3 regions of the Pseudoalteromonas sp. NH0006-46 genome follow, and region 1 is predicted to be linked to each of the others. Evidence: predicted binding sites of a transcription regulator. Region 1 holds the regulator's gene; each other region holds the start of a gene.
What was found. Region 1 encodes sigma-54, which starts transcription at its own class of promoters, with help from an activator protein. Its sites were predicted from a motif close to GTTGGCACGNNNNTNGNNT; they were not measured.

Region 1 (7,830 bases):
AAAAGCAAGCACGCCGCCGAGCATAAAGTCCCATTGCCATAGTGCAATGACACCCGCTATTAATAATGACCATAAAATACCATTAAGCGCACCTATGGCCAGTTCTTTCATCATTAAAAAACGTTGGTTAGTTTGATTAATATGACCGACAGCAATACCACGAATAACAAGCGTAAGCGATTGGCTACCAGCAACACCACCCATAGAAGGTACAATGCCATTAAGCACTGCTAATATAGGTAAAATATCGAGTGTGCTTTCAAAAAAACTAGCTACAAAGGCGGCCGCAAGCGCCGTCAATAAGTTAACTCCTAACCATACTGAGCGTTTTTTAGAGCTTTTTAGGACGGGAGCAAAGGTATCTTCTTCATCATCAAGACCCGCCAAGCTCAGTAAGCTATGCTCAGCGTCTTCTCGTATAACGTCGACAATATCATCGATTGTGACACGACCTAGCAGCTGATCATTATCATCAACAACAGGGGCAGAGATCCAATTATGGCGTTCGAATAGTTGTGCAACTTCACTTTCATCCATAGATATTGGAATTGACTCACACTCTTCATCCATTAAATCACGAACAATTTTTTCAGGTGAATTAGTCAGCAATGTACTCAGCGACAAAGCACCAATAAAGCAGTTATGTTTATCAACTACATACAGATCATCTGTGCCTTCAGGTAACTCTCCACGAAGTCGAATGTAGCGCAGTACTACATCAATGGTAACGTCTGGACGAATAGTTACCGTATCGGTATTCATGAGTGCGCCGGCAGAACGCTCTTGATAAGACAACGCCTGTGTTGCGCGCTCCCTGTCTTGAATATCCATAGCGCTAACAACGTCTTTATAAACGGTGTCAGGCAAGCTACGTAACACTTCGCCTAAGTCATCGTGCCCCATATCTTCAGTAGCGGCAGCAATATGCTCAGGTTCCATTTGGGCTATGATGCCTAAACGTACGTCTTCTGATAACTCTTCTAGTACGTCCCCTTGAACATCAGGGTCAACAAGTTGCCAAAGTAATCGACGAATTTTATGAGGAGACGACTCCAATAATAAAGCAGTATCACATGGGGCGGTTTTTGCGAGCATGCGTCTAACTTGAACAAACTGGCCACTATTAAGTGACTTAGTCACTTGTTTTAGTTGTTGTAGTGGGTAGTCTTGTTCAAAAGCTTCGGGCATTGGCGTCCTTTATTTATATTGTAACTGTTACTTAGTGGGTGGGAGAGTACGAACTATTAGCCAGTTATTTTTGATTATAGTTATTTTATTTAATTGTTAAAAATTAACGTTACTCTTGCTCGTTAAATCGTTGCGAAATAAGCTCTCCAATGGCATTTAAAGCTTGTTTTGCATCAGGTCCTTCACATACCACTTTAACTTCTTTACCTTGGCTACTTTCAAGAAGCATCAGTGCTAATACACTATCACCAGCAGCTTCTTTGTCATCTTGAAATAAAGTGATTGAAGCATCAAATTTAACAGCAAGTTGAGCCAATACTGTCGCGGCTCTGGCATGTAGCCCTAATTTATTTTGTATTAAAAAAGTGTCTTCTATGCGCATACATTACTCTATCAAAGCTGAACAGGTTATTAGTTTATATAAATTATTTTTCTTGTTCTCTGTGGCGTATTTTTACATTAGGGTGTGTAACTGCAAAGCTTTCACCAATTGTTTGCGCTAAATATACAGAGCGATGTTGTCCGCCAGTACAACCAATAGCAATCGTTAAGTAGCTACGGTTATTGCGTTCTAAATGAGGCAACCAGGTTTGCACAAAAGTTTGTATTTGCCATGTGAACTTTTGAACTATGCTGTGGCTAGCTAAATAATCTTTTACTGGCTGGTCTAAACCATTGAGTGGTTTTAGTTCAGGCTCCCAATGTGGGTTAGGTAAAAAACGTGCATCAAATACGTAGTCTGCTTCTTTAGGTATACCATGTTTAAAACCAAATGATTCAAATGTGACAATCAGCTGCTTGTCTTTTTTACCTAATATTTTTTCACGAATCGATTCAGCGAGTTGATGAACACTCAAGTCGCTGGTATCTATCATGTAATCGGCACGAGTAGTTAGCACGTCAAGTAGTTCTTTTTCTTTTTTTATGGCTAAATCAAGCGGAAGCGAATCGATTGATAGAGGGTGCAAACGTCTTGTTTCTGAAAAACGTTTTATTAATGTTTGATCTTCACTGTCTAAATAAAATAGTGTTGGTTTTGTAAAACCCGGTAAATATTCAATAATGTGATTAAATTCATCTTGTTCTTTTGGCAAGTTTCGCACATCGATGCTAACGGCGATTTTATCGTAGTTATCAGAAACGCTTCTTACCAAAGAAGGTAATAAATTTACAGGGATGTTATCTACGCAATAATAACCTAGATCTTCAACAACGCGTAAAGCAACCGACTTACCAGAACCAGAACGGCCACTTATGATAATCAACTCCATTAATCACCCTTTAAATTTATTACGATTGGTCAACAATAATTTGATACAGCTCGGCGTCCGATTTAGCACAGCGTAGCTGTTTGCAAAATTCTTTGTTTTTTAGTTTATCAGCTATCGTCGCTAGCGTCTTTAAGTGTTGCTGGTTATCACCATCAGGTACGATGAGTGCAACAAAAATATCAACTGGTCGATTATCTATAGCATCAAAGTTAATCGGTGTTTCACTTACTAATACTAATGCTAAAGGTTCTTGTGCGCCGCTCATTCGACCATGTGGAATAGCTATGCCTCTTCCTATTCCTGTGCTACCTAGCTTTTCGCGAGTTAATAAAGCGCCCAAAATATCTTGTTGAGACAAATACGGTAATTTATCGTGAGCAAGCTCGCTAATAAATTCTAAAATTCTTTTTTTACTATTAAAAAGGACCGCAGCTTTGCTGCAGTCCTGGCATATAAGTGAACTTAGTTTCATCATATTAGTGTCGAGCAAGCTTCTCTTTGTGTTTAATTACTTGACGGTCAAGCTTATCAATCAATGAATCAATCGCTGCATACATATCTTGATGTTCAGTGGATGCGAATAATTCAGCGCCACTTACATGAATAGTTGCTTCTGCTTTTTGATTTAATTTTTCTATATCAAGAATGACATGAACATTATTAATATGATCAGAGTGCCTTTCTAGCTTCGCAAATTTGGTATTTATATAGTCTCTTAATGAATCAGTTAGTTCTACATGACGACCAGTTAAATTTAGTTGCATAAGCATTACCCTCTTTGTTTAGCGTCTTAGATCAGGCTCTTTCGCTGATTTGACGGTGGAATAGCAAGAGATTCGCGGTATTTTGCGATTGTCCGTCTTGCTACTTTAATTCCTTGCTCAGCCAATATATCCGCAATTTTGCTATCACTCAATGGTTTTGCTGAGTTTTCTGCTGCGATTAATTTTTTGATAAGTGCTCGTATCGCTGTGGATGAACATTCTCCACCATTTTCCGTGCTTACATGGCTTGAGAAAAAGTATTTAAGCTCAAATATTCCACGCGGTGTGTGCATGTACTTTTGAGTCGTTACGCGCGAAATTGTCGATTCGTGCATTTCTACCATTTCGGCTACATCATTTAAAACCATAGGTTTCATGGCTTCTGGACCGTGTTCAAAAAAGCCTTGTTGTTGTTTTACGATACAGTTAGTTACTTTTAAAAGTGTGTCGTTTCTGCTTTCTAAACTTTTAATAAACCATTTAGCTTCTTGTAAATGTGAGCGAATAAACTGGCTATCACCGCTCGACTTAACTGTACGCGACATTGCAGCATATTGGCTGTTCACACGAATTTTTGGCATGCTGTCTGGGTTTAGTTCAACAACCCAGCGGCCTTTAATTTTCTTAACTGACACATCTGGTATTACATATTCAGACTCTTCTCGCACTATTGTGTCTGCAGGCTTTGGGTTAAGCGTATGAATAAGTGTCATTACTTCTTTAAGCTCATCTTCTTTGAGCTTCGTTTTTTTCATTAATGTACGGTAGTCGCGAGCAGCTAACAAATCTATGTGCTCGGTTAAAATCATTTTTGTTTCGTCAATAAAAGGGGTGCCTTTATCAAATTGATTTAACTGAATACACAAACATTCTTGTAAGCTTCGTGCTGCAATACCAACAGGGTCAAATAATTGAATACGCTTTAAAACGGCTTCAATTTCATCAAGTTCAACCTCAACGTCATCGTCGTTATCTTGATTAAAGCTCTCTAAAATTTCTTCACAGCTGAGGGTTAATATGCCTGAGTCGTCCACGGCTTCAACTATTGCAATAGCAATCGCTTCATCCGTAGGGCTAAATGGCGTTAGTTGTAATTGCCACATTAAGTATTCGTGAAGGGTTTCAGTCGATGCACCTTGATAAATAGACTCATCTTCAGGCATGGGGCCTGAAGACGATGCTGGGGCGGCACTCATGTACTCATCCCAGCTAACGTCCATTGCCATGTCGTCACTGACGGTATCTTTTGCTAGGGCTTCACCACTGTCTTGTTCATACTCACTGGGGGCTTCATCTGCAGATGCACTTACTGTCACTTCATCATTATCTGCTTTTTGCTCATTTTTGCCTGCAAGGTCATCGGCATAGTCTTGCTCCTCAACCTCAAGTAATGGGTTGCTGTCGAGCGCTTCTTGTATTTCTTGCTGAAGATCCAATGTGCTTAATTGCAGCAAGCGAATAGCTTGTTGCAACTGAGGTGTCATTGTAAGTTGCTGGCCCATGCGCAGCTGTAGTGATTGCCTCATGTATCTCTAACAATCCTTTTAAGTTGTTATAATTAATACTAGCAGATGCATACAAATAAGGCGTAAATGTTACAGCCTAAATTGCTCGCCTAAATATACATCGCGTACAGTTTTATCGTTTAATACGTGTTCAGGGGTACCAGAAGCAATCAGTTCCCCATGAGAAACTATGTAGGCTTTTTCGCAAACATCAAGGGTTTCTCTTACATTATGGTCTGTTATTAATACACCAATACCACGGTTTTTAAGGTGTTCAATAATTTTTTTAATATCCAACACTGAAATAGGGTCAACGCCGGCAAACGGTTCGTCTAATAAAATAAACTTTGGATCTGCAGCTAAAGCACGTGCAATCTCTACTCGGCGACGCTCTCCGCCCGATAGTGCCATACCTTTGCTATCGCGAATGTGTTGAATACTAAATTCATCCAATAGATTATTAAGTGTATCTTCTCTGGCTTGCTTAGTGAGCTCCTTTCGAGTTTCTAAAATAGCCATTAAGTTTTGATACACGGTTAACTTTCTGAATATAGACGACTCTTGCGGCAAGTAGCCAATGCCTAATCTAGCACGACTGTGCATAGGTAAAAGAGTAATATCGTTCTCGTCGATAGATATTTTACCTTTATCGCTAGGGACTAAGCCTACAATCATATAAAACGTGGTGGTTTTACCGGCACCGTTAGGACCAAGTAAGCCCACAATGCTGCCGGCTTTAACTTCTAAGCCTACATTTTTAACTACTTCTCGGCCTTTGTAGCTTTTGGCTAATAGCTCTGCTTTTAATGTACTCATGGCTTACCTTTATCGCTTTTTTTTGGCTCCACAGGTACTAAAATGGTGTGCACGCGATCCGTTGAGCTTTCATCTTTTTCGGCGCTAATGAGTTGTTGCTCAATATCGTAGGTAATGCTTTTTGCATTCATTTTTTGCCCAGCTTGAGAGACCTGTGCATTTCCAATTAATGTTAAAAAACGTTTAGAAACATCGTATCTAACTTCATTAGCGCTGGCGCTCATTATTGTGCCGTCGGCTTGTTTTTCTTCAAAATAAGCGGGTGTACCTGTAGCAATTAACAGTTGCTTGTTATCACCCAATTCATCGCGTTTATGCACTTCTAGGCGGTCAGCGGTAATTTTTCTGTCGCCATGAATAATTTCAACGTTTTTTTCGAATATACCTACATTTTCTTTCAGTTGACCTTCTTGCTTATCAGCACTAATAGAAATTTGATTTGCAGCAAGTGGCGCCGTTGGTTCAGCAGCATTTGCACCGAGTGCAAGTATAAATGTTGGAATAATAAAGAGTGTTAATAGTTTATTGGTCATAATAAATAGTTCGCGTATGGTTAATTAGTTTTATCACTTCGGTTTTTAAATCGGCTTCGAGGCCTTTACCGGTGATCTTTAAATTGGGTCCTGTAACAATGACAGGTTGTTCTGATTGCATCGTTAGTAATTTTATATCTACCTGAATATTATCAGCATTTATTTTATCTATCATTGCGTTATCAGTTAAGTTACTAGCAACAACGTTACCTTCTAGTATTAATTGTCTGCCTTCGTATAGTGTTGCTTCGTTAGCGTTAATTCGCCACGTTTGTTTGTCGTTATAAAGCGTAAAAATGGGTTTATCAAAAAAGGTAAATCCTAATTCTTGATATAACTCCATTCGCGCTGCCGTTACTTTGTGGCTAATCTTCCCATTCTCGTCATACGCTGTTTGTTTTAGCTCTATGGCAGTGTAATCGGGCTTTGCAATAATGTCTGCTTCGGTTTGCTGCGGTAAACTTACTTGTGTGAAATAAGGGTACCAAAGCCAAACCATACAGCTGATGAATAAAACGCTTAATATGATGCGCGCTGCATTCATGAACTCGTACCTTTGGTGGTCAAGGGTTTGTTGTTTTCAAGCATTAGCAGGTCGGTAAGCTCTCTCACTGCACCAAATCCACCAAGCATTTGTGTGGTGTAATGCGCTAAACGTTTTATTAGCGGATGTGCGTCATTTACTGCAACAGCAAACCCTACTAACTCCATTACCGGCATGTCGGGGCCGTCATCGCCAATGTAGGCAATTTGCTCATCACATAAGTTAAGCTTTGTTTTTAGCTCCTCATAAGCGAGGAGTTTGTTTTCTTGACCTTGGTAAATGTGTTGTACTGTTAGGCTTGTCATACGCTGTTGTACTATTTTTGAATGTCGTCCGGTAATAACCGCAACGTCAAAGCCGCTGTTAATTAGCGCTTTAATGCCAAAGCCATCTTTTGTATTAAACGCTTTGAGCTCTTCACCTTGGTTACCCAGATAAATACGACCATCAGAAAACACACCATCGATATCACAAATAAGCAGCTTTACTTTTTTAGCACGTGCTTTTGCGTCTTCGCTTAGAGGTTGATAGAGCTCTTCAAATTGCATTTATAGTACTCCTGCTTTTAATAAGTCTTGCGTATTTAATGCACCAATAGGGTGATTTTGCTCATCAACAATTATTAAGCCATTTATACGTTTTTGCTCCATAATATTTAACGCTTCAGCGGCCAAAATATCTTGTGTTGCAGTGGTGCAGGACTTAGTCATCACAACATCTATTTGTGTTGTATGTATATCAATTCGTTGTTCTAAAATACGGCGTAAATCACCGTCAGTAAATAGCCCTACAAGTTGCTGCTGAGAATCAACTATGGCCGTCATACCTAACCCTTTGGCCGACATTTCTATTAGCGCATCTTTTATAGTTTGCGTAACATTAATAATAGGTGTGTTTTTACCGCTATGCATAACATCTTTTAAGGTCAGCAGCAAACGTTTACCTAAACTACCGCCGGGGTGAGATAGCGCAAAGTCATCAGCTGTAAAACCGCGGGCTTCTAAGAGTGCAACCGCCATGGCATCACCCATTGCAAGTGTTGCTGTTGTACTTGCTGTTGGAGCTAAGCCTAACGAACAAGCTTCTTTTTGTACTTTTATGCAAATATGTACGTTGGCAAGCGTGGCCATCGTTGAGCTGGCGTTGCCTGTCATGGCTATCATTTTGGCGCCAAGGCGTTTTAAAACAGGAATTATATTGAGTACTTCG
Region 2 (7,830 bases), on a different contig from region 1:
ACACAAATCTGAGCATAAGCCCAGCAAGTGAGCATATTCTCTTTATTATTATAATATGTCAACACGTTGTGAACTTAAAAGCTCGCTACATAGCTTAAATAATCAACAACTCAATAAAAAAGCTGTTGATTTTCATTAGTTTTGATTTTAGCTGTTACGACTAAAATCGCATGCCGTATTCACAGCAAGTGTATTTACTGCAGACGCCAATCTACTTTTATGATTATTACAATCTAAACAATCAATTTTACCGAAGTTAATTTTACCCATACACTCGTTAACAGTTAAACAGCCAGCAACACTGCCGGCACATTTAAATAACGAGGTCGACAATGAAAACACAAATAAACACAACAAAAACTAAATTAACCTTAAGTGCATTAGCACTCGCTATGGCATTACCTGCAAGCGCTGCCACGACACTTACTAAAGATAACGGTGCAGCTGTTGGCGATAACCAAAACTCAATTACTGCAGGTGAGCGTGGCAGTGTATTACTCGAAGACGTGCACCTAATTCAAAAATTACAACGTTTTGCACGTGAGCGTATTCCTGAGCGTGTAGTACATGCCCGTGGTACAGGCGCACATGGCGTTTTTGTTGCTTCTAAAGAACTAGACGACTTAACTATTGCAGCGCCATTTACTGAAGCGGGTAAAGAAACAGAGGTTTTTGTTCGCTTTTCATCTGTGATCCACTCAAAAGGCAGCCCAGAAACACTCCGTGACCCGCGTGGTTTTGCTACAAAGTTTTATACAGACCAAGGAAACTGGGATTTAGTGGGTAATAACCTGCCAGTATTTTTTATTCGAGATGCAATTAAATTTCCAGATATGGTTCACTCGTTAAAGCCATCGCCGGTTGATAACATTCAAGATCCTAACCGTTTATTTGAATTTTTCTCGTACGAACCAGGCTCTACTCACATGTTAACGTGGGTATACAGCGACTATGGCACACCAGCAAGCCTACGTAAAATGGACGGCTGGGGTGTGCATGCTTATAAAATGATTAATAAATCAGGTGATGTAAAATACGTTAAGTTTCATTGGGTAAGCCAACAAGGAATCGACAACCTTGATGCAAAAGAAGTAACCGAAGTGCAAGGTAAAGACTTTCAACATCTAACACGCGACCTTTATACAGAAATAAATAAAGGCAACTTTCCTAAGTGGGATCTGTATATTAAAACGCTTGACCCATCGCAACTAGGTGACTTTGACTACAACCCACTGGATGCAACAAAAATGTGGTTAGACGTTAAAGAAACTAAAGTAGGCACAATGACACTAAACCGTATGCCAACTAACTTTTTCCAATCTACAGAACAAGTTGCAATGGCGCCGGCAAATGTAATTCCAGGTATTGAGCCATCTGAAGATCGCCTATTACAAGGGCGAGTGTTTTCATACTCTGACACACAAATGTACCGCCTAGGTGCTAATCACCAGCAATTGCCAATTAACCGTGCAAAAGTTGATGTAGTTAACTACAACCAAGACGGCGCAATGAATTACGGCAATACAACAAGTAACGTGAACTACCAACCAAGTCACGAAAACGTGGTAGAAAACCCAATTGCACGCAGAAGTAACACCGAGCTTAAAGGCTTTGTACAACAAGCCGCTATTAAAAAGCAGCAAAACTTTGCACAAGCGGGTGTGTTGTACCGCGGCTTTAGCAAACAAGAACGCACTAACTTAGTCAATAACTTAGCTGGCGACTTAGGCAAAGTGCAAAACAGCAGTGTTAAACACAAAATGCTAAGCCACTTTTACAAAGCCGATAGCGAGTACGGCACACGTTTAACTAAAGCCGTAAATGGCGATATTAAAATGGTTAAACAATTAGCCGCTAAACTTTAATAATTTTCCCAACCCAGAGGAAGGACTTCTCCTTCCTCTTTTTCAAAGGTAACTAATTATGCGTAAACTCATATTCATAACAGTCATATTACTGGGCATAAGCACACACTTGCAGGCACAAAATGCCCCTACTTCAACGGCTCAAAACCAAGACTCAGCACAAACCCAATACAACAGCTTATTTGCTTACTATTTTGCCGCAGCACGCACAAACGACACACAAGTAATAGAACAATTTGTTGATGCCGGTATACCAATTGATAGCTACAATAATAAAGGTTACACCGCACTTATGATTGCCACCTACCATGGTAATAAAAACACCGTAAATACGTTACTGCAATTAGGCGCTAATGCCTGCCTTGAAGACAACCGCGGTAACACAGCGCTAATGGCCGCAATATTTAGAGGCGAATTTAGCATAGCTAAAACACTCGTTAGCCTTGATTGCGATAACGCGCATCAAAACAAAGCCGGTCAAACAGCCGAGCAATTTGCACAAACATTTGGCCAACAAAAAGTACTCGACTTGTTAGCGCAGGTAAATAATGAAAAGAAATAACAAGGGGCTGTTGATCTTTGTGAATTAACACGATTATAAACTGGCCGTTATTTGATCAGGGCGCGAGAATTGTAATCCAGTGGGCTTAGTAAAGTTCAAAATAAATTAGTAAACGTCATTAGCCGAAGCATTAGCTAATGTGTGTATTTAAGTGTTGAAGCTACTTTAGTAATTGACCTTTCGGTCAGTAAAGCTACAATCAATCAACACGTTAAACTCGCATAATAAATAATGACCACACAAACAAAACCAAATAAAAAAGAAGTCACTCGGGAAAAAAACCAACTGCTTATTTTAAATGCTGCCGAGCAATTGTTTTCTCTTAATGGGTATGACGGTGCAAGCATGAGTATGGTTGCAAAAGAAGCGAACGTGCCTAAAGCTAACATACTGTATTATTTCAAAAGCAAGGACGGCCTTTACGAAGCCGTGATAGACCGCATAATAGCAAACTGGAACTTAGGCCTTGATAACGTCACCGCTGAAGACGATCCTGCTGCAGTGCTTTATAACTACATAAAAAGTAAAGTGATACTTGCTGTAAACCAACCTCTACAATCTCGTTTATTTGCCAATGAAATTTTACGGGGCGCACCGTATTTACAAAACTACTTTAGAACAAATACCCGCCCTTGGGTTAAACAAAAAATTGATGTGTTTCAGTCCTGGATGGACGCAAAAAAAATAGACCAAGTAGACCCCCATCACCTTTTATTTACTATTTGGTCAACAACACAATACTACGCTGACTTTCAGGCAGAAGTACTTTTGGTAATGAATAAACTTGAATATGACGAAACCGACGTGGCACAAATAACACAATCAATTGCCCACATAATTTTAAAAGGTATTGGCTTAAAAATACCCGTTCAAAATGAGAGCTAACACATGGAAAACTTTACAACCCCCGACCTATTCGACGATCACCGCAACTCGGTTCAAGTAGCAGATAGTGGCTTGCATCACTTTGGTAACAAAACCACCTTTAGTGGCCAAGCAGTGACCGTTACCTGCCCAGAAGACAATTCGTTTGCCGCCGATATTTTACATAAAGATGGCAAAGGTAAAGTGTTAGTAATTGATGGATTTGCTAGCAAACGCTTTGCTTTTATTGGCGACATTATGGCCGAACGCGCGCTACAAAATGGCTGGGAAGGTGTTGTAATAAATGGTTGTTGCCGCGATATAGAAATACTTGCAACAATGGATTTACCGGTCATGGCCCTTGGTTCAACCCCTCGCAGCACACTTAAGCGCGGTTTTGGCGATCAAGATCAAGTTATTAATATGCTAGGCACCGCAATAGCGCCAAACGATTGGTTGTACGCCGACGTTAATGGCCTAATAATTAGTAAAACCCCCCTTATTTAATAAGTTCATGTAAAAAACAAACCAACTTGGTGCAGCATTGCACCAAACTGGTTTGTTTTACGCTTAAAAACACCCATTCTTAAACGTTAAAATTATAAATACCCCTCTGCAACGCCCAAAAACCTGACCAATCGGACAAGAATAAAGTTTTGGCATCTGTTTTGCTTATACTAAGTTTGCTAAAACCAAAGTCACCAATTAAAAGTGCATTAATGCTGTGTAAATAAAAATAATATATTACGCAATGAACTTAAAAAAATAACGACAACAGTCTTTTTTAATCAATTTAAAATTAGTAAATAACCATTTGGTCAGTTTTATTTCGATGGGTTACAAAATGAACACGCAATCAAAAACTAAAAACACAGGCATATTTTGTGACCATGGACCGAGTAATTGGCAATCAAGTCAAACAGGCACACTAAACACTAAGCGCCTAGCCGTAAAAGATGTATTTGCTGTTAAAGAGCATAAAAACAGTGCCGGTAACCCACGCTGGTTTAAAACACATCCACCAGCTAAACAAACCGCAAGTAGCGTAAACAAATTAATGGATGCGGGTTGTATTTTTACAGGCTTTACCCACACCGACGAACTTGCTTACAGCTTAGAAGGTAATAATATTCATTATGGCGCAGCACAAAACCCTAAATTAAAAGGGCACGCGTGTGGGGGTTCAAGTATGGGCTCAGCCGCCGCGGTAGCCGGCAATTTAGCTGACGTTGGGTTGGGCACCGATACCGGAGGCTCAATTAGAATACCCGCAAGTTATTGCGGCTTATTTGGTATTAGGCCAAGCCATAACGTGATTGAAAAAGACGGCCTAATCCCGCTAGCACCGCCTTATGATACTATTGGTTGGCTTACCCAAAGCGCAGAACTATTAGAACAAGTAGGCGACGTATTGCTACCAAATCAAACGGTGAGTAGCGTAAATACCTTGGTGATTTGCGAGCCGTTATTTCAGCTAGTAAGCCCAGACTTGCAAGCACCTATTAAGCAACTACTAGAAAAAACCAAACCTTATTTTAAACACCACAAAGAATTTGCGCTGCCAAAAAGCAGCATTTTAAGCGAACTTGCCGATAGCTTTAGAATACTGCAAGGTCGTGCTATAGCTAAAGCGCATAAAGATTGGCTTCAATTGCCAGGGCACCCTCCCCAGTTTGCTCCGGCAATTGCTGCCCGTTTTAAAATGGCACTGGCACTCACTGCCCAAGAAGAACAAGAAGCACTTACTATACAAACCCAGTGGCAAACATTAATCGCTAAGAACTTAAACTCAAACAGCTGCTTATTTTTGCCAACCACGCCAACAACCGCACCTAAATTGGGCGCCGACACAAGCGCACTGCGCATGCAAATTATAACTTTATCTGCTATTGCGGGCTTGAGCCGCTCGGCGCAAGTTCACTTACCATTGGCTAATTTAGATAATGGCCACCCTTATGGGTTTTCACTCATGATGAGCCATAACAACGATAAAAGCCTACTTGCCTGCACAACACAATTAGCTGCATATTTTAAACAGGAAACTCTCACATGAACGCACACAACATTGCATTTACTGCCCCGCACTTTGCTGCAACAGAGGCGGGCACCCTAATACTAAAACAAGGTGGTACAGCCGTTGAGGCCATGGTAGCGGCAGCCGCAGCTATTAGCGTGGTTTACCCACATATGAACTCGATTGGCGGCGACAGCTTTTGGCTTATTGATAACCCAAATCAAAATACCCCCACAGCAATTGATGCCTGCGGGCGCGCACCTAAAAACATAGATGCCTATAAAAATGCCAACCAAATGCCTGAGCGTGGCGGTTTAAGTGCGCTTACTCAAGCAGCTACGCTCCGCGGCTGGCAAAAAGCCCTTGAGGTAGATAAGCACGCAGCCCTGCCATTAAGTACCATTTTAGCCCCCGCTATTAAGCTTGCCCGCGAAGGGTTTACTGTTACAAAAAGCCTTCAAGCAGGTTGCGAAAAACTAGCAACGGTTGCTAATACCAATGATGCCTTTAAAGCGCTATACATTCCCAACGGTAAACCGTTACAAGCAGGGCAACACTTTAAAAACCCAAAACTAGCCAATACATTTGAACATTTGGCAAAACATGGCTTAAATGCGTTTTATGAAGGGCCTTTAGCTGACTCATTTGCGGCCGATTTAGCAAACGCTGGTAGCATTATTACTCCAGCCGATATTGCCAATACACAAGCCGATGTAGTTGCCCCACTGAGCGCTAATTTATCGGGTATTAATTGCTATAACTTACCGGCACCTACACAAGGGGTGCATTCGCTGCAAATAATTGGCGCGGTTAATAAACTAAAACACAACGCCGACACCGAAGCCGACTGGACCCACTTAATTGTAGAGGCAACCAAACAAAGCTTCACTCACCGCCCTACACTTTGGGCCGACCCAGAAGCACTCGGCGATGATTACAAAAATGCACTAACCGATGATCGCCTAAACGAGCTTGCCAACAATATTGATATGAGCCAAGCCAAAAACTGGCCGTTCAATACTGAGCCCGGCGATACCGTTTGGATGGCAGCACGCGATAAAAACGGCCAATTGGTGAGCTTTATTCAAAGTATTTATTGGGAGTTTGGCAGCGGAATACTCATGAGCGAAGGCGGATTTGTATGGAATAACCGCGGGCTAAGCTTTAGCTTAAACAACCAAGATACCAATGCGCTGGCACCTAACAAACGCCCCGCACATACACTTAATCCAGCGATGGCTAAGTTTGAAGATGGCAGACGCCTTGCCTACGGCACCATGGGCGGTGAAGGCCAGCCTCAAACTCAAGCCGCTGTATTTGCAGGCTACGCGTGGCGTAATAAATCAATTACCCAAGCGGTGAGCGACCCGCGCTGGTTACTTGGCCGCACATGGGGCGATACAAGCACTAACTTAAAAATAGAGCGCAGCCTCGCTTTGCAAATAAAAGATGAGTTAAATCAACGCGGCCACGATTGGGTAAGCGTTGAAAACAACAACGAAATGATGGGCCATGCAGGTGCAATTTTAGATACACCCACAACCCTTGAAGCTGCAACGGACCCTCGCTCTGATGGCCGTGCAACTGTTTCATCAACGCAGTAGGAACACACATGACAGAAATAATGAATCAATGGCCCATTATTGCGGCCTTAATAGCAACCGGCATTTTTGCAGGTATTTTAGCAGGCCTATTTGGTGTTGGCGGCGGTATAGTCATTGTGCCTGTGCTGTACTTTTTATTGCAAGGTTTTGGCGTAAGCCCTGAGTCGGCCATGATGATAGCCACGGCTACATCGCTTGCCACCATAGTGCCTACTTCTATTTCGTCTATTCGCTCGCACCATGCAAAGGGCAACATTGACCTTGCTTTAATTAAATACTGGGCGCCGTTTATTTTAGTTATGGCCGTTGTAGGCAGCTACTTAGCGCACTCAATACGCGGTAATGCACTGGTACTTATGTTTGCTTGTATTGCTATTTTAGTTAGCCTTAACATGTTATTTAGAGCCGGCGCCCCTGCCCTTGTAAATCAATTACCGGGTAAATTTGGCCAAGGCATAATGGCAAGTATTGTCGGTGGCTTATCTGTCATGATCGGCATAGGCGGCGGCACAATTGGTGTGCCCATGCTTAACGCATTTAACGTACGTGCCCATGTTGCCGTAGGCACTGCAGCCGTATTTGGCTTATTGATTGCGCTACCGGGCGTAATTACCTTATTAAGTATTGGCACCACGCCAACCGATGCTCCCCTAGGTACGTGGGGGTTAGTTAACCTCCCTGCCTTTTTTCTTATTATTCCGCTGACTATTTTGTTTGCGCCTATTGGCGTAAAAATTGGTAGCAAGCTGGATCAAAAACAATTAAAACGCGCTTTTGCCGTTGTCTTAATGATAACGGGTATTCGCATGCTTATTCAGACTCTGGGAGCCTAAAACATGTTTAGCAACACGCAAATTCAAACCTTAAATCCGCCGCAGCGTTTACTAATGGGGCCAGGCCCAATTAACGCAGATCCACGTG
Region 3 (7,830 bases), on a different contig from region 1:
CAACCATGGCTCATCTAAATAAATGCCAGATATATCCCACAACGTATCACCTTTTTTTACAACATACTGTTTTGGTGCATCTTTTTTTATTTTTAGCACGTCAGCAATCGCCCCAAAAGAGGTGCTTAGTGCCAGTATGATTGCAACTAACGGAAATTTCATTGAGCTTCCTTGTATTGTTTTTTCATTATTATTGCTCAAAACCTGTTAAAGGTGAACGTGAATGGCTAAAATAAGAGCATACAATACCCTAAATTAAGCACAAGTGAAAAAGGTAACTAATGGCTAGGTTAGAAGTTTTAAGATTTCCAGATGAGCGTTTACGTACAATAGCAAAAGATGTTGCAGACGTTGACGACCAAGTTCGCCAAATTGTAAAAGACATGCTCGAAACCATGTACGACGAAAATGGCATTGGTTTAGCCGCAACGCAAGTAAATATCCACCAGCGTATTGTGGTTATTGATGTATCTGAAGAGCGTGACGAACCGCTGGTATTAATTAACCCGCAAATTATTAAAAAAGATGGGTCAACGATTAGCGAAGAAGGCTGTTTATCAGTACCTAACTCGTACGCAAAAGTAGACCGAGCTGAAACAGTCACAGTGGCTGCACTAAACGAAAACGGTGAAGAGTTTGTGTTAGACGCAGATGAGCTATTAGCTATTTGTATTCAACACGAACTAGACCACCTACAAGGCAAGCTATTTATTGATTACTTATCTCCATTAAAGCGCCAACGTATCCGTAAAAAGCTTGAAAAAGAAGCCAAGTTTGCAGCACAGTAATCAGTACCTTAGGAAAACTCAGTGATCCAACCATTACGCATAATATTTGCCGGTACGCCGGATTTTGCCGCACGCCATTTACAAGCGCTAATAAATAGCGAACATGAAATTGTGGGCGTATATAGCCAACCAGATCGCCCTGCAGGTCGCGGTAAAAAATTAAAAGCGAGCGAAGTTAAAGCCCTGGCGATTGAAAATGACTTACCGGTTTTTCAGCCTCAGTCATTAAAAAATGATGAAGCACTTGCAGAGCTCACCGCATTAAACGCCGACATAATGATTGTTGTGGCTTACGGCTTAATTTTACCTAAAGCTATTTTAGATACGCCACGCTTAGGCTGCTTAAATGTGCATGGCTCTATATTACCTCGCTGGCGTGGTGCTGCACCTATTCAACGCGCAATTTGGGCGGGTGATGAGGAAACAGGCGTAACCATAATGCAAATGGATGAAGGCTTAGATACTGGCGACATGCTGCATATTAGCCGCTGCCCTATTAGTGATACAGAAACCAGTGCCAGTTTATATAACAAACTAGCAGCGTTAGGTCCAAGTGCATTAATTGACACCGTTAATAAGCTAGCTAATGGTGAGCTGACAGCTGAAACTCAAAATGATGAACTGGCTAACTACGCCAAAAAGCTCTCTAAAGAAGAAGCAAATATTGATTGGTCTATGAGCGCCGTGCAAATAGAACGTAATATTCGCTCTTTTAACCCTTGGCCAGTGTGTTTTACCCAAATGGGTGAACAAACCGTAAAAATATACCAAGCGAAGGTAGTTGATCAAGCGGGCAAGCCGGGCGAAGTTTTAACAAGTGATAAAAACGGTGTTGTTGTTGCCTGTGGTGAGCATGCTTTAAGTATTACTCAGTTGCAACCGCAAGGTAAAAAACCAATGGCAATTAGCGACTTTTTAAATGGTCGCAGTGACTGGGTTAGCCCTGGCACACTATTAGGCGAAAATAATGAATAAAGTGCAAAACGTACGAGCGCTGGCCGCTGAGACTTTATATAACGTGGTTGATAAAGGCGCTTCGCTTAATCAAGAATTACCGTTTGCAAGCCAAGGTTTACCCCCAAAAGACAAAGCACTGTTACAGCAAATTTGTTATGGCGTATTACGCTACTTACCTAGCCTTGAAAACTACTGCCAACATTTAGTAGAAAGTCCACTAAAAGGTAAACGCAGAATTTTTCAATTTTTACTCTATGTGGGTATTTATCAGCTACAACACATGCGCGTTCCACCGCATGCAGCGATTAGCGAGACCGTAAATGCGTTAGGTCAAATGCGCGCACTTGGCTTAAAAGGGTTAATAAATGCTATTTTACGTAGCTTTCAACGCCAACAAGCGGAGCTTGAAGAAAAAGCAAAGCTGATTCCAGTGTGTTTATACAACCACCCTAATTGGTTTATTAAACAAGTAAAAGAAGCCTACCCTGGAAACTGGGAAGCCATACTTGAAGAAAACCAGCAGCAAGCGCCAATGTGGTTACGTGTAAACCAATCACAATTTAGCACGCAAGAATACAGTGATATGCTAACGGCAAATGATATAGAGCATACATTAAACCCAGACTTTGTAGATGGGATTAAACTTGCCAAGCCGCGTGATGTTTTTTCACTTCCTGAGTTTGATACCGGTGCTTGTTCAGTGCAAGATGCAGCAGCGCAATTAGCCGCTCGCTTCCTAGAGCCAAAAAATGACGACGTTATATTAGACGCCTGTGCAGCCCCAGGTGGCAAAACATGCCATATTTTAGAGCTTGCCGACGCCGACGTACTTGCACTTGATAGCGATGCCACTCGCCTTGAACGCGTAAAGCAAAACTTGACCCGTATTGGTTTAGGTGCTGACCTACAATGTGGCGATGCATCGCAACCGCACACATGGTGGGACGATGAACAATTTGATCGTATTTTATTAGATGTGCCTTGTTCAGCAACAGGCGTTATTCGTCGTCACCCAGACATAAAATGGTTGCGTCGTGCATCTGACATTGAAGACTTAGCTGCACTACAAGGCGATATACTCAATAGCATTTGGCCTCTACTGAAGCCCGGTGGTACATTGGTATATGCCACATGTTCGGTTCTTCCAAAAGAAAACCAACAACAAGTTGCTAAATTTTTAGCTAATAACGATGATGTAGAACATATTCCACTTCATGATAAAGACACCCTCACTACACCGGGGTTACAACTACTTCCGGGCGAAAGTGATGGTTTTTATTACGCTAAAATGGTTAAAAAGCCGAGTTAATTAAGGCTTAAGAACGCGTACAACAAGCCATTTTTAAATTTAAAAATGGCTTTTTATTACTACTTAATACACTGGTAAATAATGAAAATAATCATACTCGGTGCTGGACAGGTTGGCGCCACGCTAGCTGAAAACTTAGTAGGCGAACAAAACGAAATTACCGTAGTAGATATTGACGGTAACCGTATACGCGAGCTGCAAGATAAGTACGACCTTCAAGGTGTAATGGGCCACAGTGCTCACCCTGATGTATTGCGCCGCGCCGGCGCAGACGATGCCGATATGATTATTGCGGTAACCAGCTCAGATGAAGTAAACATGGTGGCATGCCAAGTGGCGTATAGTATTTTTAATACACCCACTAAAATTGCTCGAATTCGCTCTGAGCAGTATTTAAAATACCGTGAAAAGCTTTTCCAAAACGATGATTTACCAATCGATCATTACATAGCTCCAGAAGCGTTAGTCACTAAGTATATTCGCCGCTTAATTGACTACCCTGGTGCATTACAAGTCTTGCAATTTGCCGATGGTATGCTCTCGCTAGTTGCAGTAAAAGCCTATTACGGAGGTTTATTAGTAGGCTATGCTTTATCTGCATTAAAAGAGCATATACCTAATGTAGAAACTCGTGTTGCGGCTATTTATCGTCAAGGCAAAGCCATTAAGCCGCTGGGTACAACCGTTATTGAAGCCGACGATGAAGTATTTTTTATCGCGGCAACAAAACATATACGCGCCGTAATGAACGAACTACAAAAACTTGAACGTTCATACAAAAAAATCATGATAGCCGGTGGTGGCAACATCGGAGCTGGCCTTGCTCGCTCTCTTGAAAAAAATCACACCGTAAAATTAATAGAACGCAGTAAAGAGCGTGCTGAACAGCTTTCAGAAATGCTCGATAACACGGTTGTTTTTTGTGGCGACGCTTCCGATCAAGAACTCCTCTCTGAAGAACATATTGAACAAGTGGATGTATTTATTGCCGTTACCAACGACGATGAAGCAAACATTATGTCGGCCATGCTTGCAAAACGCATGGGCGCGCAAAAAACCATGGTGCTTATTCAACGTGGTGCGTATGTAGACTTGGTACAAGGTGGCGAAATAGATATTGCTATATCACCGCAACAGGCAACAATTTCTGCATTGTTAACCCACGTACGTCGCGGTGATATTGTTAACGTGTACTCGCTGCGTAAAGGAGCTGCAGAGGCTATTGAAGCAGTTGCCCATGGTGATGAAAACACCTCTAAAGTAGTTGGCCGCGCAATTGCCGATATAAAACTACCTGCCGGAACAACGATTGGTGCCATTGTGCGTAACGACGATGTACTCATTGCCCACGACGACACCATTATTATGTCGGGCGATCACGTAATCATGTTTTTAATTGATAAAAAGCATATCAACGTGGTAGAAAAACTCTTCCAAGTAAGCGCTATATTTTTATAACGCGTCAGACACAAAAAAGCCGCTGAATATGGCGGCTTTAGTGGAGTATGATTGGGGTATATTGATATTACTGTACTTTTGCAAACTCGTCTTTAGAAAGCTCACCATTTCCATCTGTGTCTAAATCTTTAAAAATTTTTACTAGCTGTGAATTTACTTTTGCCTCTTCCATGCTAATTACACCATCGCTATTGCTATCAAACGATGCAAAGTCTACGGCTGCATAAGCTGCTGAAGAAGATGCTAAAACTAAAACTGCAAGTGTTGTATTTAATGTTTTCATAATAATGTTCCTAGTAAAATGGGAAGTCCTTTTCTAAGTTCCCTGTCTGTGAAAAATAGCTAAAACAATACCGCTTAACTTTAAAATTTTGCAAACTCGTCTTTAGAAAGTTCACCATTGCCATCTGTATCTAGTTCTGTAAACTCAGCCATTAAATCAGTGTCTATTGCCGCTTCGCTTGGGCTAATTGTTCCACTGCCGTCGGTATCTAAACTGTCAAAATCTGATGCTGCAAATGCTGCTGAAGAAGACGCTAATGCAATAAGTGCTAATGCTTTGTTTAAATGTTTCATGACTTAATCCTTCAAAATTTTATTTTAAAAATAACCTAATTAACTCGTAAAATAGCTTCACTTCCTTGTTATCCTTTTTCGAAGGCTCCCTTGCCTACTTAGGTTGTCTTTGGCAACTCAGGATGCTTGTTATTTAATTAAGCTTTTGAAAACTCTTCTTTTGATAACTCACCGTTTTGGTCAGTATCGAGCTCTGAAAACATGCTCATTAATTTTGCATCAACCGATGCCTCAGCTTGGCTAATTGCGCCATTGCCGTCTACATCGAGTGTATTAAAGTCAGAGCCTGCAAAAGCGGCTGACGAAGAAGCAAGTGCGATAAGTGCTAATGTTTTATTTATGCGTTTCATAGTATGTATCCTTCAAATTGTATGTGAGTGATTGGTACTTACTGTTAATCACGTTTTTCGATTAGTACAACCAGACTATTACAACTTAAATGCCAATATTTAATAAGTGTTATTTTTCAATAGCTTAAACATTGAATACTGAAAACCATGCAAATTTATGCATTATTTTTGTAGCTATTTAGCAACGCAGGTTTAGTTAAAATTTGTAAGTTATTAAAAATCAGTTAGTTAGGTTTCATACAAAAAACCACAAAGCCAGATAACTTAAATAATTGAGAGGGTGTTAGGTATTGAGCAGGTAAGTTTTAAACTGAACGAGGTGTAAAAAGAAAATAAATCATAAAAAACTTGAAAGTTATGCCTTTGTTTTTATTGAGTAAAATAATAACTTTAAAGACTGGTAACTTATTTTCGTTCATAAAGTAAAAAGTCGCTATTTTGTTGCAAAATAGCGACATTAAAGCTAATCGGCATCGAGTTCTATCATTGCGGGGTCAATAAAGTGCTCTTTCATAAAAGCTTTCATTTCTTCTTTACTGGCTAATAACTTAATCCCACAACGCACGCCTGTATTATGATCTTTTACACTGCACACTTCGCCTTCAAAGTCTTTACCATTACTCCCTAATACAACTGTGCATTGAGAGTCTTTAATGCTTTCTAGATCAGCGTCAGTTTTTATATCGAACATAGCACCGGTTAGTGAGATATCTTTAATAACACCATCAAGTACCTTGTCATCACTGAGTTTAAGTTTTGCAGGTAATAAGGTTGGAATACGTGTTTGCGAACGTAAACTAAATAGCTGAACTTGCTTAGGGTAGTTAATAAAAATCAGCCTAACGGGATGTGATGCAATAGATTTAATTTGCTGTCTAAAAGCAATTATTTGTCCATCGTCACCTTCTATTAATGCTCTTACAACCACAGTAACACCATCTCGTAAGTAGTCATTTGCGCCCGGTAAACGTTTAGCTGTTGGAAAATTTAAAATAATAAACTTTTCCTCAAGCAAGCCGACCATTTCTGTTTTCACGCGCTTACTGCTGGTAGGTGTTAATATTTCTAAGTCAACTAAACTGCCAACCGGTATATTATTTAATTTATCTGCATGTGTTGCTGGCATATCCATTCCATAAACATAGTAGTAAAACGTTGTGTTTTATCCGCGCCAAAACGTAGGCGTAAATAACACAAGCAAAGTAAAAATTTCTAGTCGGCCAAATACCATTGCAATCGTCAGCAACCATTTAGCGCCATCGGTAATTGCACCATAATGCGAGGCAACATCACCCAAGCCTGGACCTAAGTTATTTAAACACGCCGCCGTAGCCGAAAACGCTGTAATATTATCCATTCCCGTTCCCATCAGCGCCAGCATAATAATAATAAACACCAGAGCATAAGCAGAGAAAAACCCCCACACTGCTTCTACAACCTTATCAGGCAATGCTTTACGACCAAGCTTAATTGAATAAATAGCACGAGGATGTACCAAACGGTTAAGTTCACGCACGCCTTGCAGGTAGAGTAAAAACACGCGCACCACTTTCATACCGCCCCCGGTAGAGCCTGCACAGCCGCCTATAAAGCTCGAAAATATTAATAAAATAGGTAAAAACAGTGGCCACGTCGAAAAGTTATCAGTAGCAAAACCGGCCGTTGTACTCATTGATACCGCTTGAAATAATGCTTGGTCGAGCGTTTCATCACCATTAGCGTAGATCTCATTTGAGGACAAAACCGCAAAACAAATAACCACCAGCGCTAATTGAATACATAAAAACACTTTAAACTCGGGGTCGCGAATGTACACTTGTACATTTCGGCTTGCCACCGCAGCGTAGTGCAAGGAGAAGTTAATAGCAGCGATGATTAAAAAGAAGACACAAATAAAGTTAATAACCGGGCTATCAAAGTGACCCATAGAAGCATCGTAAGTCGAAAACCCGCCAATGGCGACGGTAGAAAACGCATGACAAATTGCATCAAACCAGTCCATACCTGCCGCCCAATAAGCCAACATACAGGCAATGGTTAACGACACATAAATATACCAAAGGTGCTTTGCGGTATCGGCTATGCGAGGGGTCATTTTTGAGTCTTTTACCGGGCCGGGTATTTCAGCACGGTACAACTGCATACCACCAACACCTAGCATGGGCAGTATTGCAACGGCTAATACAATGATCCCCATACCGCCAAACCACTGTAATTGCTGGCGGTAAAACAGTACCGACTTAGGTAAATACTCAATCCCTGTCAAAACTGTAGCCCCCGTGGTTGTTAAACCCGAAAAGGCTTCAAACACAGCATCAGCAAGGGATAAATTAGGTTCTTGTAAAAAGATAAGAGGCAAGGATGCGAATGCCCCCAGTACCAACCAAAACAA

Region 2: a site for sigma-54 is predicted at 3,947-3,965, ahead of AC27I2_RS09530 (amidase family protein). Genes of this name have one in related genera too.
Region 3: a site for sigma-54 is predicted at 5,517-5,535, ahead of AC27I2_RS18410 (EF-hand domain-containing protein). Genes of this name have one in related genera too.

Annotation. Positions count from the first base shown of each region.
Region 1 covers NZ_BAAJML010000001.1:246,884-254,713, forward strand. Annotated here, with positions in the region: gene mgtE (magnesium transporter) at 1-1,188, opposite strand, end outside; gene AC27I2_RS01090 (HPr family phosphocarrier protein) at 1,298-1,570, opposite strand; gene rapZ (RNase adapter RapZ) at 1,614-2,459, opposite strand; gene ptsN (PTS IIA-like nitrogen regulatory protein PtsN) at 2,479-2,931, opposite strand; gene hpf (ribosome hibernation promoting factor) at 2,936-3,223, opposite strand; gene AC27I2_RS01110 (RNA polymerase factor sigma-54) at 3,250-4,749, opposite strand; gene lptB (LPS export ABC transporter ATP-binding protein) at 4,819-5,544, opposite strand; gene lptA (lipopolysaccharide transport periplasmic protein LptA) at 5,541-6,077, opposite strand; gene lptC (LPS export ABC transporter periplasmic protein LptC) at 6,067-6,621, opposite strand; gene kdsC (3-deoxy-manno-octulosonate-8-phosphatase KdsC) at 6,618-7,169, opposite strand; gene AC27I2_RS01135 (KpsF/GutQ family sugar-phosphate isomerase) at 7,170-7,830, opposite strand, start outside.
Region 2 covers NZ_BAAJML010000003.1:404,989-412,818, forward strand. Annotated here, with positions in the region: gene AC27I2_RS09510 (catalase) at 333-1,865, shown strand; gene AC27I2_RS09515 (ankyrin repeat domain-containing protein) at 1,924-2,427, shown strand; gene AC27I2_RS09520 (TetR/AcrR family transcriptional regulator) at 2,659-3,312, shown strand; gene AC27I2_RS09525 (putative 4-hydroxy-4-methyl-2-oxoglutarate aldolase) at 3,316-3,798, shown strand; gene AC27I2_RS09530 (amidase family protein) at 4,136-5,344, shown strand; gene AC27I2_RS09535 (gamma-glutamyltransferase family protein) at 5,341-6,909, shown strand; gene AC27I2_RS09540 (sulfite exporter TauE/SafE family protein) at 6,918-7,742, shown strand; gene AC27I2_RS09545 (pyridoxal-phosphate-dependent aminotransferase family protein) at 7,746-7,830, shown strand, end outside.
Region 3 covers NZ_BAAJML010000013.1:45,917-53,746, reverse strand. Annotated here, with positions in the region: gene AC27I2_RS18445 (LysM peptidoglycan-binding domain-containing protein) at 1-162, opposite strand, end outside; gene def (peptide deformylase) at 282-788, shown strand; gene fmt (methionyl-tRNA formyltransferase) at 810-1,763, shown strand; gene rsmB (16S rRNA (cytosine(967)-C(5))-methyltransferase RsmB) at 1,756-3,054, shown strand; gene trkA (Trk system potassium transporter TrkA) at 3,136-4,512, shown strand; gene AC27I2_RS18420 (EF-hand domain-containing protein) at 4,580-4,795, opposite strand; gene AC27I2_RS18415 (calmodulin) at 4,876-5,088, opposite strand; gene AC27I2_RS18410 (EF-hand domain-containing protein) at 5,226-5,438, opposite strand; gene AC27I2_RS18405 (flagellar brake domain-containing protein) at 5,902-6,564, opposite strand; gene AC27I2_RS18400 (TrkH family potassium uptake protein) at 6,601-7,830, opposite strand, start outside.